One region of the Effusibacillus consociatus genome, then DNA from elsewhere that is predicted to be linked to it. Evidence: riboswitches for the same ligand, from Rfam matches in the RefSeq annotation. Region 1 holds a riboswitch; the other holds the start of a gene.
The links. Region 1 has a riboswitch for thiamine pyrophosphate ahead of thiC (phosphomethylpyrimidine synthase ThiC). Riboswitches for the same ligand answer to the same signal wherever they lie in the genome.
Positions count from the first base shown of each region.

Region 2: linked by a shared signal. The riboswitch ahead of thiE (thiamine phosphate synthase) and the one ahead of thiC (phosphomethylpyrimidine synthase ThiC) in region 1 are both predicted to bind thiamine pyrophosphate.

Region 1 covers NZ_JBHSHC010000033.1:102,290-110,003, reverse strand. The annotation lists gene ACFO8Q_RS05970 (hypothetical protein) at 1-578, opposite strand, end outside; gene ACFO8Q_RS05965 (hypothetical protein) at 575-1,357, opposite strand; gene ACFO8Q_RS05960 (hypothetical protein) at 1,447-2,607, opposite strand; gene ACFO8Q_RS05955 (hypothetical protein) at 3,013-3,183, opposite strand; gene thiC (phosphomethylpyrimidine synthase ThiC) at 3,213-4,994, opposite strand; TPP riboswitch at 5,150-5,264, opposite strand; ZMP/ZTP riboswitch at 5,391-5,473, shown strand; gene purT (formate-dependent phosphoribosylglycinamide formyltransferase) at 5,546-6,727, shown strand; gene purD (phosphoribosylamine--glycine ligase) at 6,786-7,714, opposite strand, start outside.
Region 2 covers NZ_JBHSHC010000052.1:83,735-91,448, reverse strand. The annotation lists gene ACFO8Q_RS08005 (thiazole synthase) at 1-520, opposite strand, end outside; gene thiS (sulfur carrier protein ThiS) at 537-737, opposite strand; gene thiE (thiamine phosphate synthase) at 728-1,375, opposite strand; TPP riboswitch at 1,444-1,566, opposite strand; gene ACFO8Q_RS07990 (hypothetical protein) at 1,624-2,088, opposite strand; gene ACFO8Q_RS07985 (CoA-binding protein) at 2,118-2,549, opposite strand; gene ACFO8Q_RS07980 (hypothetical protein) at 2,692-2,856, opposite strand; gene ACFO8Q_RS07975 (YhcN/YlaJ family sporulation lipoprotein) at 2,966-3,544, shown strand; gene ACFO8Q_RS07970 (ATP-binding protein) at 3,661-5,436, opposite strand; gene ACFO8Q_RS07965 (response regulator transcription factor) at 5,433-6,143, opposite strand; gene ccsB (c-type cytochrome biogenesis protein CcsB) at 6,165-7,361, opposite strand; gene resB (cytochrome c biogenesis protein ResB) at 7,361-7,714, opposite strand, start outside.

The sequences.
Region 1 (7,714 bases):
AGCCAGAGCAGCGACAGAGCCAGATAAGACACACGAACACCCAGCAGCAATCCCAGCGTAATGCCAGAGGCAGCCAACGCCCAACTCATCCCTCCGTTCCTGGAGACGCCGTCTTGCAATCTGCCTTCTGCAGCCGCACTCCACGAAAAAAACGCCAGCCACGCCGCCAGAAAAGCACCCAACGAGTCAGACATCGGTTGAATGCTCGTAATAAGCGGCAAAGGGGCGACCGTGTACATCCAGACCGTCAAGCGGGCCGCTGCTGCGGAGCCCATTTCATGAAACAACAGCCAGAGCGGGATGACGGTGAATCCTCCCGCAACTGCTGACAATACGGTCAACGTCAGAAAAGGATCGTCCATCCACGAATGGAAAAGATGGGCCGCCAAAATATAGACCGGATATCCGGGAAAATGAGGCTGCATTCTTGCCAGGTCATATTGTTCGAGTGCAAGCGCAAAATCGACATCATCCCATCCGGTCGGATAGGGGGCCACGAACAACAGCCTCACCGTTACCGCAAACAGGGTAAGCAGTGCCAGATGGGCAATGGCCCGGCGACCTCCCCGCATCCTCACTTCCGCATCTTCCTTCGGGTCAAGATAATCACTCCTGCAACCACAATCACAATCAAGGCAATCGGAATCCAGTTCTTCACATCCGAAAAATCAGTCCCGACCTGTTTCTTTGCATTCTGCTCATTGCCGGGTCCGCTGCCTTCCTTAAAGTGACCGACTTCCAAACTCTTGAGACCAAACTGGTCTTGTAAAGACTTCAGGATCTTTTCTTTACTCGATTTGAAGGATGCCGGATCCGGTTCTTTCACCCCTACACCGAATAAACCGGGATTGCCGAGTGATTGAAGAGCATTCTCAAATTCCTGTCGGACCGATGCATCCAAGGCCGCATTTTTTTCCTTCACGCTCGGTGAGAGCGCTGCGTAAGTGGCATTGGCTTTCGCAATCAGCAGCTTGGTCTGCGAGTAGTTCTTGAAATCTTTTTCAATATTCTCGAGCCGCCGTGCAATGTTAAGCACAAGAATCTTTTGCATGTCATGGATCACTTCATCTTTTTTCTTTTCATTCAAGTTTGCCAATACGGATGCGGCCGGTTCCGGCCCCATATGCATGTCCAATTCATTTTTGACAGGCTCAAAAATCGCTTTGGCGCCTGCAAAATCCGCGGGGGACTCGTTGAGCTTCGCCACCATCTTTTTATAAACTTCAGCTACTTGTTCCTCGTTCGGATCCCCATAGGAATAAGCTCCGGCAGCTGCCGGAAACAAACCGGCAACCAATGCCAAGCCGCATCCAACAAGCAGCAATTTCCGTAACCGGCTCAGTTTTACCTTCACCACACGTGCCCCCCTGCCCAAGGCCAATTGATGGATTTCCCATATTTGCACAAAGCGGGTACACGGATGTTCCGGATACCCTTTCGTCACTGCTATTTTCCTGCTTTGGCCAGTTTATCCAGAGAAGGTTCGATCTCTTTAAAGAGAGCGTCCGCCTTCGCCTTGTCGTTCGCTTTCGCCGCTTTCAGCAGTTCGTTCGCCTTTTCCACGAGGGTCTTGGTTTGAGCTTCGCCGAGAATTTTCTTGGCATCAGCTTCGATCACGTTGATGAACAGAGCGCCTTCGAGTGCGGTGATTGCGCCTTTGTCCTTACCGAAGTTCTCGAATGATTCTTTGTATTCACTCTTGGCAACCTTAGCAAACCCACGGACAAAAGCTTTATTGATTTCGTCAGCCTTGATGTCTTTTGTCGAGGTCTTCAGATCAAATTTGTTTTGGATGAATTCCGCATCTTCCTTAGCGGATTTTACAAGATATGCGTGCAGGGATTGATAGAATGCCCAGCCTTCCGCCTGCTCAGTTTTCGGATCTTTGCCTTCTGCGACCGCTTTTTCAACTTTGTAAGCGTATCCCTGTGCCGCGCCTGCTGCCAGATAGAAGGTCTTCATCAAAGTCTTATCCACTACTTGCTTAGCAAGGGAGAAATCAAGCTTCTTGCCTCCCTCAATTGCCGCATCCATATCCTTCAGAGCGCCATCAATTGCAGTTACCATTTGGGTCTGGTATGCAGTGTCACGCTTTTCAACGGTCGATTTCAAGACACCATTGTAATACGCTTTCGCCTGATCCAATTCTGCCTTTGCCTTTTCTTTGTCGGCAATGTTGTCTTCAACCGCTTTAAAGTTGTGACGAAGAGTCAAGAAGAACACTTTTTGTCCAAGTTTATCCACCACTTGCTTCACGATGTCAGACTTCAGCGAACCTTCTTTGCCAGCTTTGATCGCGCTGGAGATTTCCTGATCCAGCTTCTCGCTGTACTCACTGTCGCGATCTTGAACCAGCTTCTTGAATTGTTCGTTATAGAGCTTTTCTACTTTCTCAAAATCAACCTTGCCGCCGTCCTTGCCCTTCCCCAGCTCTTCGACCATATCCTTATAGGCTTTGACTCGTTCCGCAGGAGCTGCTTTTTGTGCGTCCTGCTTCGGTGCTTCCTGCTTTGGCTGTTCGGCCGGTTTTGCCGTTTCCTTCGAACCGCAAGCTGTCAAAACGAGTGAAGATGCAAGTACTGCAATTGCCCATTTTTTGTACGACATAATGTTTTTCCCCCTGAATATGTAGATAGTTTGTAATGGATTTGATCCTATTGATAATGATTATCACTTCCATCGATAGAATACAACGAACCTGCCAAGTCTGTAAAGAGAAATTTTTCAAGTTTGATTTATCAAATAAAAAAAGGCTCCGATCGAAGCCCCGTCGTACGAATCCGAACCGCGCTTGGAGGAAGCCTTATCTCTAAAACCGTTCTCAGATTATAGCGGGATGATGTAGAACGTGACAGCTCATCTCCGCTCTCAAAAAATCTCATCTTCATCACTTTATCTTGTGTTAATTAGACTGGTCCCGGAAAAGGTTACAACTTGCGCATTAAGAACCCCTTGTCAGAAATCACCTTTCTGACAAGGGGTTCTCGAATTAAAGCTTTGCAACAACCAATTTCAATAATAAAGCGATTCGGTCAGATTGCATTTGACACATGTCTGGGTATATTGATTTTCGACAAAATCATGAGCGCATGTTTTTCGGATCTGTTCCAATTCAAGCTTCAATTTTTGAAGCCGCTGGGAAATCTCAGTGATTTCATGCTCGATCTCCTGCACCCGTTTCATGCATGTGCCTCCTAGCCCAATCCGGTTTTCTATTTGTAAATCTGTCCGCCTGCCTCACGGAATTCTTTTGCTTTCTCCTCCATGCCTTCATCGATTGCAATTTCCAGCTCGATTCCTTTCGTTTCGGCATATTCGCGAATATCCTGGGTGATCCGCATGCTGCAGAACTTCGGACCGCACATCGAGCAGAAGTGAGCTGTCTTGGCACCTTCGGCCGGGAGGGTTTCGTCATGGTATTCCATTGCCCGTTCCGGATCAAGGGACAGGTTGAATTGGTCACGCCAGCGGAATTCAAAGCGTGCTTTCGAAAGCGCGTCGTCCCGTTTTTGCGCATTTGGATGCCCTTTCGCCAGATCGGCTGCGTGAGCGGCAATTTTGTAGGCAATTACCCCTTCGCGAACGTCATTCTTGTTCGGAAGTCCAAGGTGTTCCTTCGGTGTAACGTAGCACAACATAGCCGTACCGTACCAACCAATCATCGCCGCACCGATAGCTGACGTAATGTGATCGTAAGCCGGAGCGATGTCGGTTGTTAAAGGTCCTAATGTATAGAAAGGCGCTTCATGGCAGATTTCCAGCTGCAGGTCCATATTTTCTTTGATCTTATGCATCGGGACATGTCCCGGTCCTTCAATCATCACCTGTACATCGTGTTTCCAAGCGATTTCGGTCAGTTCGCCGAGCGTTTTCAGTTCAGCAAATTGGGCTTCGTCGTTCGCATCGGCAATGGAACCCGGACGCAATCCGTCACCCAGTGAGAAGGCAACATCATACGCTTTCATGATTTCGCAAATTTCTTCGAAGTGAGTATACAGGAAGTTCTCTTTATGGTGCGCCAGGCACCATGCGGCCATAATCGATCCGCCGCGGGACACGATACCGGTTACACGCTTCGCGGTTAACGGTACGTAACGCAGCAGAACACCCGCATGAATGGTAAAGTAATCGACACCCTGTTCCGCTTGTTCGATCAATGTATCACGATAGATCTCCCAGCTGAGGTCTTCCACGACTCCGTTTACTTTTTCAAGTGCTTGATAGATAGGAACCGTTCCCACAGGCACCGGAGAATTCCGAATAATCCATTCACGGGTGGTGTGGATGTTCTTACCCGTCGACAGGTCCATGATGGTGTCGGCACCCCAACGGGTCGCCCAAGTCATTTTCTCCACTTCTTCATCAATGGAGGAAGTGACAGCTGAGTTCCCGATATTCGCATTGATTTTCACATGAAAGTTCCGGCCTATAATCATCGGTTCACTTTCAGGGTGGTTAATATTAGAAGGGATAATCGCGCGCCCGCGGGCTACCTCATCGCGGACAAACTCCGGAGAGAGTCCTTCCCGGATCGCGATAAACTCCATCTCGGGAGTGATGATTCCTTTCTTTGCATAATGCATTTGTGTCACATTCTTCCCTGGCTTTGCACGTAATGGACGCCGTTGCAGACCCGGAAAAACCTCACGGTTGGCAAGCGGATCATCCGACCGGTATCCGTTGTCCTCAGGTTTTACTTCACGGCCTTCATATTCCTCTACATCTCCCCGTTCCAGAATCCAGTTACGGCGGATCGCCGGGATTCCTTTTCGGATATCGACGGTGTAGTCCGGATCTGTATACGGACCGCTCGTGTCATAGACACGCACAGGCTCATTTTCGACTTCACCTGCCGGCGTTGATGAAGGGTGAAGCTGGATTTCCCGCATTGGCACCTTCAAATCGGGCCGGGAACCTTCCACATAGACTTTGCGACTTCCTGGAAAAGCTGACTTCAAATCGATGTTCGGACTGTTTTGAATGATGTGAGACACTATTCCTACCTCCCTATTCTTATTGGAAAAAGTCCGTTGGACAGGATCGGATATTCCAGCATAAACGAAAATTGGGCACTAAAAAACCGGATCCCGCAGAAAAGGATCCGGTCAAACATACGGCAGATTCGCAGGGTAAGCTTCATCCACAAAAGTATGTATGCCAACTACTTTCCTACGCTGGTATGATCCAGATCAGGTCCTGAGGGTCGAGAAACTTCAAAGCGTCTCTCTCTCAGCCCAAGCTCATGGGCACCCCTAGTAGCAAAACTTTTTCGGTTCTTATGTATTAACTATACCATAAGCAGTGGAGTTGACAAGTATCATTTTACATATCATTTTACATGCTTGATCCTTACCCGATAGAGTGCTATGCTTAACTCAAAACAGAACTTGTACCAATCGCATGACTGGCGGATATTGTGGAGCACCACAAGGGAATGCGATTGTTTCAGAAGCCGGCCGCCTGGGCACCCTTTTATCGGGAACCCAGGCGGCTTTTTGTTGCCGCAGATGTAAAACCTTATTTTACAAATCAAGGGGGTTTTAAGATGTACGGAGCACCTCTCTCAAAACACGCAAAAAAGGTGATGCTGCTCGGATCAGGAGAGCTCGGAAAGGAAGTTGCCATTGAAGCCCAACGTCTTGGAGTGGAAATGATCGCAGTCGACCGGTATGCGAACGCACCTGCCATGCAGGTTGCCCACCGTTCTCATGTGATGGATATGCTCGATCCTGATCAGCTGCGTTCACTGATCCAACAGGAACAACCGGATCTGATCGTCCCTGAGATCGAAGCGATTCACACACCCACTCTGGTTGAATTGGAGCAGGAAGGATATCGTGTGGTGCCCACCGCAACTGCCACCCGTCTGACAATGGACCGTGAAGGCATTCGACGGCTGGCTGCGGAGACCCTGCAGCTTCCCACCGCCCGTTATGAGTTTGCAAACAGCCTTGAAGAATTAAGGCAAGCGGTTCAAAAAATCGGTACGCCCTGTGTGATCAAGCCGGTCATGAGTTCGTCCGGCAAGGGGCAAAGCATCTGCCGTTCCCTGGACGATGTGGAGTCCTCCTGGAATTATGCGATGGAAGGCGGTCGAGCAAAAAACGCTCGGGTGATTGTAGAGGAGTTTATCCATTTTGATTCGGAGATCACGCTGCTGACGGTCCGTTCCGTTTCTGGGACAACCTACTGCGAACCGATTGGCCACATTCAAAAAGACGGCGATTACATCGATTCCTGGCAGCCCCATTTTATGACTGTCGAGCAGATTAAGGAAGCCCAGCACATTGCCAGGACGGTAACGGATGCACTTGGCGGATACGGAATCTTTGGCGTTGAGCTGTTTGTGGCACCTGACAAAATCTACTTTAGTGAAGTGTCGCCCCGCCCCCACGATACAGGGTTGGTGACACTGGTTACGCAGGATCTCTCCGAATTTGCCCTGCATGTTCGGGCGATTCTCGGATTCCCGATTCCAGGTGTCACATTGCTTTCACCGGGCGCCAGTCATACATTGAAAGCTTGGGAAGAACAGAAGGAGTATCAAATCGACGGAATTGAAGATGCTTTGTCGGTTCCAAATACCCAGGTTCGCATTTTTGGCAAGCCGGAAACAAAAGTGGGCCGCCGGATGGCGGTAGCCCTCAGTGCAGGACCTTCCATTGAGGTTGCAAGGGAACGGGCAAAACAAGCCGCCTCTCATTTGAAAATCTCTTACAATCAATGACGAAGAAAACCCCTTGACCAGAGTGGCAAGGGGTTTTCTTTATTAAAAGTGCTGTTTCCTATGACCGAAACGCCTTATCCGAAATGTCTTTCCGGTAATGCATTCCTTCAAACCGGATCGCTTCGACACCACGGTACGCGTTTTCCTTAGCAGATTTCAGGTCGGAACCGAAACCTGTAACTCCGAGTACCCGTCCGCCGTTGGTCACATATTTCCCATCCACGGAGTTGGTCCCCGCATGAAATGCCACCACTTGGCCCGACAAACGATCCAGTCCTTCGATCACATCGCCTTTTCGGTAGGAACCCGGGTAGCCTTCTGCCGCAAGCACGACACAGACGGCAGCCCCCTTGTTCCAGGAGATTTCAATCTCCTGCAAACGCCCGTCGATGACCGCCTCTGCAACGTCAATCAGGTCATTCTCCAGCAGGGGCAATACCACTTGCGTCTCGGGATCACCAAAACGCGCATTGTATTCGATCACTTTCGGACCTTGCTCCGTCAACATCAATCCGGCATAAAGAACTCCCTTGTACGGTGTTCCTTTCGCTGCCATCGCTTCCACAACCGGGCGAACAATTGTTGACTCGATTTCATGCAGCAGATCTTCCTTCACCCGCGGCACGGGAGAGTAAGTCCCCATGCCACCGGTATTCGGACCTTTGTCTCCGTCAAAGACCGGCTTATGGTCCTGCGAAGGAACCATCAGCTTGACTGTCGATCCATCCACAAACGCTAATACGGTCGCCTCTTCTCCTGTCAGAAACTCTTCAATCACGACTCGACTGCCCGCTTCTCCAAACGTTTTGTCTTCCATGATCGAGCGAACAGCTTCTTCCGCTTCCGAGAGGGTTTGTGCCACAATCACGCCTTTACCCGCCGCCAGTCCGTCCGCTTTGACGACAATCGGTGCACCTTGTTCACGAATGTATTGCAGCGCCGGTTCCAGTTCCGTAAACGTTTGGTACTTGGCAGTAGGAATTCCGT
Region 2 (7,714 bases), on a different contig from region 1:
CAAGCCCGGAACCGATTGGAGAAGCACCCGGCATTACCGCATGGGCCCCCGCTTCTTGCAGATGGCGAGCCAGAATCGGGTCATCAGAAGTATATGTAAGCACCGTAAATCCCTCTTCCACCAGGATTCGGGTTGCCTTTAGAGTTTCAATCGGATCCGGCAGCAGGGTTCGTGGATCTCCAATCACTTCCACCTTGATCATGTCACAGAGACCTGACGCTTTTGCCAAACGGGCGATGCGAACCGCTTCTTCTGCAGTTGCCGCACCGGCTGTATTAGGGAGCAACGTGTATTTTTTCAGATCGAGACGCTCAAGAAAATTGGGAGCATCGGGAGTTTCCAGATTAAGCCGGCGAACCGCAAACGTGAGAACCTCGGTTCCCGAAGCGTCAACCGCTTGCTGCTGAATGTCCAAATCGGAAAACTTGCCTGTTCCCAGAAATAAACGGGAAGCAAAACTATGGTCTCCGATTTGCAAAACATCCGACTGGACTGTGGATTGGGCCGTTTGAGTGGTCATTATGAATTCCTCCTAATCAACCGCCACCGACAAAGTGGACGATTTCGATTTTATCCCTGGGACTAACCTTCATTTCTTCGTATTTTTCACGCGGCACAATTTCCAAATTGTGTTCAATTACAATGATTTTTTCATTAAGCCCGAAATGGTTCACTACATCGGCGATTGTCTTCGCCGCGTGAAGATGTTTGATCTGCCCGTTAATGATCAGTTCCATATTATCTCCCCTTCCTCTCTGACACGATCCACTTGTGCCCGCAGAGCACTGGAGGCTTGGTAAACATCATCCGCTCCTATGACAGCACTGATCACCGCAACGCCATTCGCACCGGCTTGTACGATTTCTGCAGCGTCTTCCTGCTTGACCCCGCCAATCGCAACAATCGGTAACGACACATGACGGCGAACTTCCCGGATTCCTTCTATCCCGATCACCGGTTCCGTATCCAGCTTGGTTTGAGTAGCTTTTATGGGACCAAGCCCAATGTAGTCCGCCCCTGCCAGCTCTGCCGCAACAGCTTCTTCTACGCCGTGGGTGGAGATCCCAATGATTTTGTCAGGTCCCAACAGCTTTCTCGCTATCTCGATCGGCATATCATCCTGACCCAAATGAATACCATCGGCATCTACCGCGAGTGCAATATCCAATCTGTCGTTTACAATGAAAGGAATGGCCTTTTCTTTCGTTATCTGTCGTAACAGGCGGCCCATCTCCAGAAGTTCACGGGAAGATATGTCTTTCTCCCGGAGCTGTATGCAATCGGCTCCCCCATCGATAGCCTCCCTGATGACATCTTCAAGACGTCTGCCTTTTAAGAAAGATTTACCTGTTATGACGTACAGCCTGCTATCCATATGAACCACGCGCCTTCAACAACGAATAAAAAAACCGCTCCCCATTAGGAAGACGGCAGATGACTTGTATGATCCAGTCGCCACTTCCCTTCGCTGGCATTATCCAGCCCAGGCACACTGCCTGACAGGTTCCAAGGGTTGAGGAACGTCCTCTCTCAGCCGAATTATCATCAGCACCCCTAGTGGAATCATTAGCATAAGTTTACCAAAAAACACTTTCTCCTGACAATAGCCAGTTCAAAAATCGGCTAGATCAAAAATTGTCGAGACACTGCAAATCCGGCTACCTGATCTGCAAATATCGTGATCTCCGGAAGTTGGTAGATTTGACCCGAAGACCGGACGGTTACATTCTTTAGCCCAATCAGTGGAGCTGAATCGATTATTTCCAACTTGTCTTCATGTTTTTCAATCATGCGGAGCAGATCAATTCTTAAATTGGCTACCATTGAGGTAATATCAGGGGTCAGATCCTCCCCGAATTCCATTTTAAATGATTCAGAATAGGAAGGGGCAATGTCCGTTAATTCCCCCTCCACGAATCCTACGGGTGTTAAGAGCACAATTCGCTGATCGGTTTGCTCCTTCAAACGCTCCAGAACAACGCGTACTGACTCGATTGTAATCCACTTCATGGAAGCACGGTGCTCATAGCTTTTGGGAAGGGGGGAAAAATCGGGCTTTGAATGTTTCTCCTTTTCACGATCTGCCATGACAGACCTCCTCTTGCAACTTCGATTAATTAAAGTTTCTCCTTGCCCAGCAGCCGGTAATGTTCCACTTTCAAACAGGAATCCTGAATCGCCATGATTCCGGCTTCTTCAATTCTCCGGCATTGCTCATCGTTTACGATTCCCAACTGAATCCAGACAGCCTTGGGTTTATGCTGCATCTGCAGAACTTGATCCACTACTTCAGGAATTTGTTCGCTTCGACGAAATACGTCAACGATGTCGATAGGTCCTTCGACATCCAGAAGAGTCGGATGCGCTTTTCGGCCAAGAATCGATGTTGCCTTTGGGTTAATGGGTACAATTTCATATCCTTGCGATTGAAGATATTGAGCGACCTGGTTGCTTGCCTTAGATGGGTCATCAGACAGCCCAAAAACTGCAATGTTCTTGGATTCCCGAAGAAGTTCCGCAATTTTTTGATCATCCGGGTTTACGTGCATTTTTAAATTCCTCCCCTTTTTGCAAGTAGATGTCATAATCCAAACGATACCCTATTGCACCGCAAGTAGTTCTTAAAAATTGCACAATCAAAATTCGACACTCTTTGTGAATTTTTCGAATTGTTCCACGTGAAAAACTCAGTTACCACAAGTATTTCACGCCGTAGCGACCCGATTTTGTCTGATAAATACCCACAAATCGTGGGGAGCGATATTCGTTCATCCACCAGTCCTCACGAATTCTGGCTGCCAGACAGCCGGCTTGAAATTTGCTGTCGAACAGTTTTCCATAATACACCCAGGACATCTCAGTTCACCTCTTCCCTTATACTACCCCATATTCAACCAAAATTACCGTGAGATCCCTTACGGATATTTTCTATCGGTGGAAATACTACAAAATGAGGTGATTCCAAATGAATTCTAAAAAATGGGTATCCACTTTTATGGTGCTATGTACTTTTATATCCCTGGCCGGTTGCCGTCCCGCTGCACAACCAAAATACGGTCCCACAACCGAAGGCCCCAACAAACCCGGTATGGAGCGGACGCCTCCCGGAGAAGAAAATCCAACCACCAAAGAAGCTCCGGAAATTCCGGGCAATCCGGATGCGCAAAAAAACATTCGCTCTCCGCAACAGGAACAACGCTCGACAGCATACGGAAACGCGTCCCAGCAAGCGGATCACATTGCTCAGGTTCTTATCCGAATCCCCGGGGTAGAACGGGCATATGTTTTGCTGACAGGCCGGCTATGTCTGGTTGGAGTCGATCTGAAATCGGATATCAGCGGCTCCAAGATTGATACGGTGAAATACTCTGTCAAGGAAGCCGCGGAGAGGACCGGGCCGGGTTACAAAGCTGTAGTGACAGCGGATGTGGATACGGTTACGAGAATTCGTGAACTGTCTAACGGCGTTCGCTCCGGTCGTCCCATCTCTTCGTTCGCCGATGAAATCGCAGATATCCTGAGCCGGCTTTTCCCAGAGACTTAAAAAGCACCCCACAAAGCGATGTGAAGCGTTGAAGCAACACCGGGTACTTTGTGGGGACCCCGGAACCCAAAAGGACAAACTAAACCAACCTAAAAAAACACAACAAACCCTGCACTTTATGAGTGCAGGGTGTTTGTTTTTTCCAAGAGAGGGAGCAGCACAGTAAAAGTGGTGCCTTGACCGACTGTGCTTGTCACCACAATCTCCCCCTTATGTTTAAGGACGATATTTTTTGCAATGGAGAGCCCTAAACCGGTCCCGCCTTTTGAGCGTGTTCTTGCTTTATCCACTTTATAAAAACGCTCGAAAATAAACGGAAGGTCTTCCTGTGGGATTCCTTCTCCCGTATCAGAAACAGAAATACGCGTATAAGCCCCTTCTTTGGTCATCGACAGGGTTACGGTTCCCTCTTCAGGAGTATGTCGCATCGAGTTGTCGATCAAATTCGTCAATACCTGTTCCAATCGGTCTGAATCGCCAAGGATAGGATAGTGCTCCGGTTCTTCTATTTCAACCTGAAATTTCAGATTCCGTTCATGAGCGAGCGGCTGAAACTTTCTTCCCACCCATTTTACAACGTTGACCAGGTCAATCTCTGCAGCGTGCAGCTCGAATTGTCCCGCTTCCAATTGGGCCAAATCCAGCAGATCATTAACAAGCCGCTTCATCCTATGCGTTTCATCCAAGATAATATGGGTCAATTCTTCACGCTGCTCAGGGTCATCCCCAAACTCATCCAACAAGGCTTCCGCGTAACCCTGCATCATAGCGAGCGGGGTCCGTAATTCGTGAGAAACACTGGCTACGAAATCTTTTCTCATTCGATCCAGAGTGCGCTCTTCCGTAACGTCCCGGAATACGGTTACTACACCTCTGACAGCTCCGCCATCAGGCTCATAAAGCGGTGTCATCGTCAGTGAAATATAACGCCCTCGCCAATTCAGTTCCGCTGTCCGGCTGGCCGGATTTTCAATAACTGAATTCTTCAGGTCAATAATCTGCTTGGGCAGACGATCTTCCACCGGTTTCCCGGTTTCCTCGATTAACAAGGAGCGAAGCCATTTTTCGGCAGGTGGGTTGGCCAAAATGATTCTTCCCTCCAGATCGGCTGATACCACTCCATCGGTCATAGAACGCAGGATTCCCGACACCTGTTCTTTTTCTTTTGAAAGATGGTCAATCGTTTCGGCCAAACTTTCAGCGAGGAAATTTAATGTATGCCCCAGACGGCCCACCTCATCGCCGGTTACCACATTCACTTTCCCGCGAAAATCTCCCCGGGCCATTTTCTCAGCCACTTCTGTCATCTGAATCACCGGTCGGGACAAATTCTTCGATACCACAAACGAAAGTCCGGTGGTCAGCACCACTCCTATCCCGGCAGCGAAGAATATCAAACGGCGGACATATTCAATCGCCAATTCAATCTCGGTAACAGGTTGGTGAATAAGCAGCAGGGCACGGGGAGGCCCTTGATCCTGCATAATCGGATGCAGGATCCAGGCACTGTTTGTTTCAGAACGAAAGTTGCCGAATCCCGGAGTTGTTCCCCGGCGAATCACCTGTTGGCCAGCCAGCATCTTATCTCTAAGATCGGACGGCAAATCGTTGAGAAAATTTGACTCTGTTTCCGAAAACAGTGGCCCGATCATGTACATGCGACTGTTCGACTCTTTCAGCAGTTCTTCCGCAATCGTGAACGTTTGCTGGGAAGGTTGGCGAACCAGTATGTCGCTGATATAAGCTGCCCGCTTCCTCAGAGAATCCTCCTGAGCAGAATAAAAATATGTGTCAAACAGTTGCTCAAGAAATACGGCCAATAACGACAAGACAAAAACAACCAGAACGACAATCGTCAGCCACAGTTTGACGACAACGCTGTTTCTTATCACTCGCGCACCTCAAACTTATATCCCACGCCCCAGACGGTTACAATCATATCAGCCACTTTTTCCGAGTTACGACCGAGCTTTTCCCGCAAACGCTTTACGTGGGTATCTACGGTTCGTTGATCCCCAAAGAATTGATAATTCCAAACATCCCGCAGCAATTCTTCGCGTGAGAATACCTTATCGGGCCGCTGCACCAGGTAACAAAGCAACTCGTATTCTTTCGGGGTCAGAGCCACTTCCTCATCCTGCACAATCACCTTCCGCGCATCCATATTGATGGTCAAGCCATGCAGAGACATCGTGTGTCCGACCTCTTGAGGGGCTGCTTCAGTCTTCGCCTGCGAGCGTTTCAGCAATGCCTTCACACGCATGACAAGCTCTCTGGGAGAAAAAGGCTTGACGACATAATCATCCGCTCCGAGTTCAAAACCGTGAATGCGGGAGGATTCATCTCCGGCAGCTGTCAGCATGATTACGGGAACGTCACTTTGCTTGCGAATCTCTTCGCACACTTTCCGACCGTCCATTTCAGGCAGCATCAGGTCCAAAACGATTAAATCGTAATGTTTTTCAAGCGCCTTGTTCAAAGCCTCTTTTCCGTCTTCCGCCTCTTCCACTTCAAATGCGTTTCGTTCCAGATACATCCGAACCAGTTTTCGAATGCGTTCTTCATCATCAACAACCAAAATACGGACCGTGTTCTCCATCGTTCTCCCTCCAGAGAGTCATTAGGCATAAGCGTGCAGACCGACAATCAAGAAGTTTACGCCCACCAACAAGAACAGTATTACGACAAATCCTGCCACCGCCAGCCAGGAAGCGCGTTCCCCTTCCCAGCCGCGCTGTAAACGAAGATGCAGATAAGCCGTATAGTAAAGCCATGTAATTAAAGCCCATGTTTCCTTCGGATCCCATTGCCAGTAGGAACCCCATGCTTCCTGCGCCCAAATCATTGCGAACACAAGAGCTCCCAAAGTAAAGATCGGATATCCGATTGCCACCGCACGGTAGGACAGTTCATCAAGCGATGGAGCATCCAAACCCTGCACCCATTTGGACACTTTTAGAACAAGAGGTTTGCGTCCGTTGAGCAAACGGAGCAGCACATACAAAACAACCGCTGACAACAATGACCAAACCAGCGTATTCAGCTTTACGGCTGCCTTAACCCCCGTCATCCAGCTTGGAACAGTAAACGCAGGAAGCGGGATTCCTAAGAAATTTCCGAGCGAACCGGGTTCCGTTCCCGTTGGTCCGATCAGCGGCGGGAGCTTGTACACGTTGCCGGTTACCTGTTCTACTGCTTGATAATGCTGAAACTTGAAGACTAACGAGATGAGAACAAATCCAACCAATGCAATAAACAAGAACACCACGAATTCCAAAGCCTTGCTCTTGCGATTCCATTGATTGACATCCGTAATCACCAACAAATGCATCAAACCCGCCGCAAAAGCGATCGTCAATACTCCTTCGCCAAGTGCAGCCGTTGTTACGTGAATATATAACCAATAACTTTTTAATGCAGGAATCAATGTCTGTGTTTCATCCGGAAATACATTTGCGTATCCCAATACTGCAAGGGCAGTGGGAGCTGCGAACGCTCCCAGAATCGGAAACTTGTAAAAGGCGCTAATTCCAACAAACGCCAACATAATGCACCACGCCCAGAAGCTCATGTATTCATACATGTTGGAAGTAGGTGCGTGACCGCTGCCGATCCATCTTGTGATGAAGCCGGCCAGTTGAACCAAGACGGCGGTAACAGCCGCGACATATCCCCAGCGGGTCCAAATGTTGGCGGCCGCTTCCCCGTTTTTGATCTTGATCTTTCTTCCTGTCACCCCTACAACGTAGAGTATTGAAGCAAGTAAATATCCGAAGAACGCAAGCCAGTAACACCATGCTGATATTTCAAGATACATTACTCTTTCCCTCCTTGCCGAACCTGAATCTCCTGCTGCCAATCCAACTGGCGGAAGACACGTTCCATTTCTCTGCGCATGCCGTACCAATTTTTATTGGTTTGTGCCCCAATATGAAGAACTCCTTCATGGATCTGGCCCCAGACCCTGCGATGCTGGAAGTAAAACACCAGCACAAGCCCCGCCAAGACAACTGCACATCCGGAATACACAATGGGAATTCCATTATCCTTTTGCACCCGGAGTCCAGTTGTTTCCACCATTTTGCCGCCAACAGGCGCCAAATCAAATCCCGTATGCTGTTCGATATCCAATTGCCGGAACACAAAGAAAAACTGCGGGATCGGCTTTTC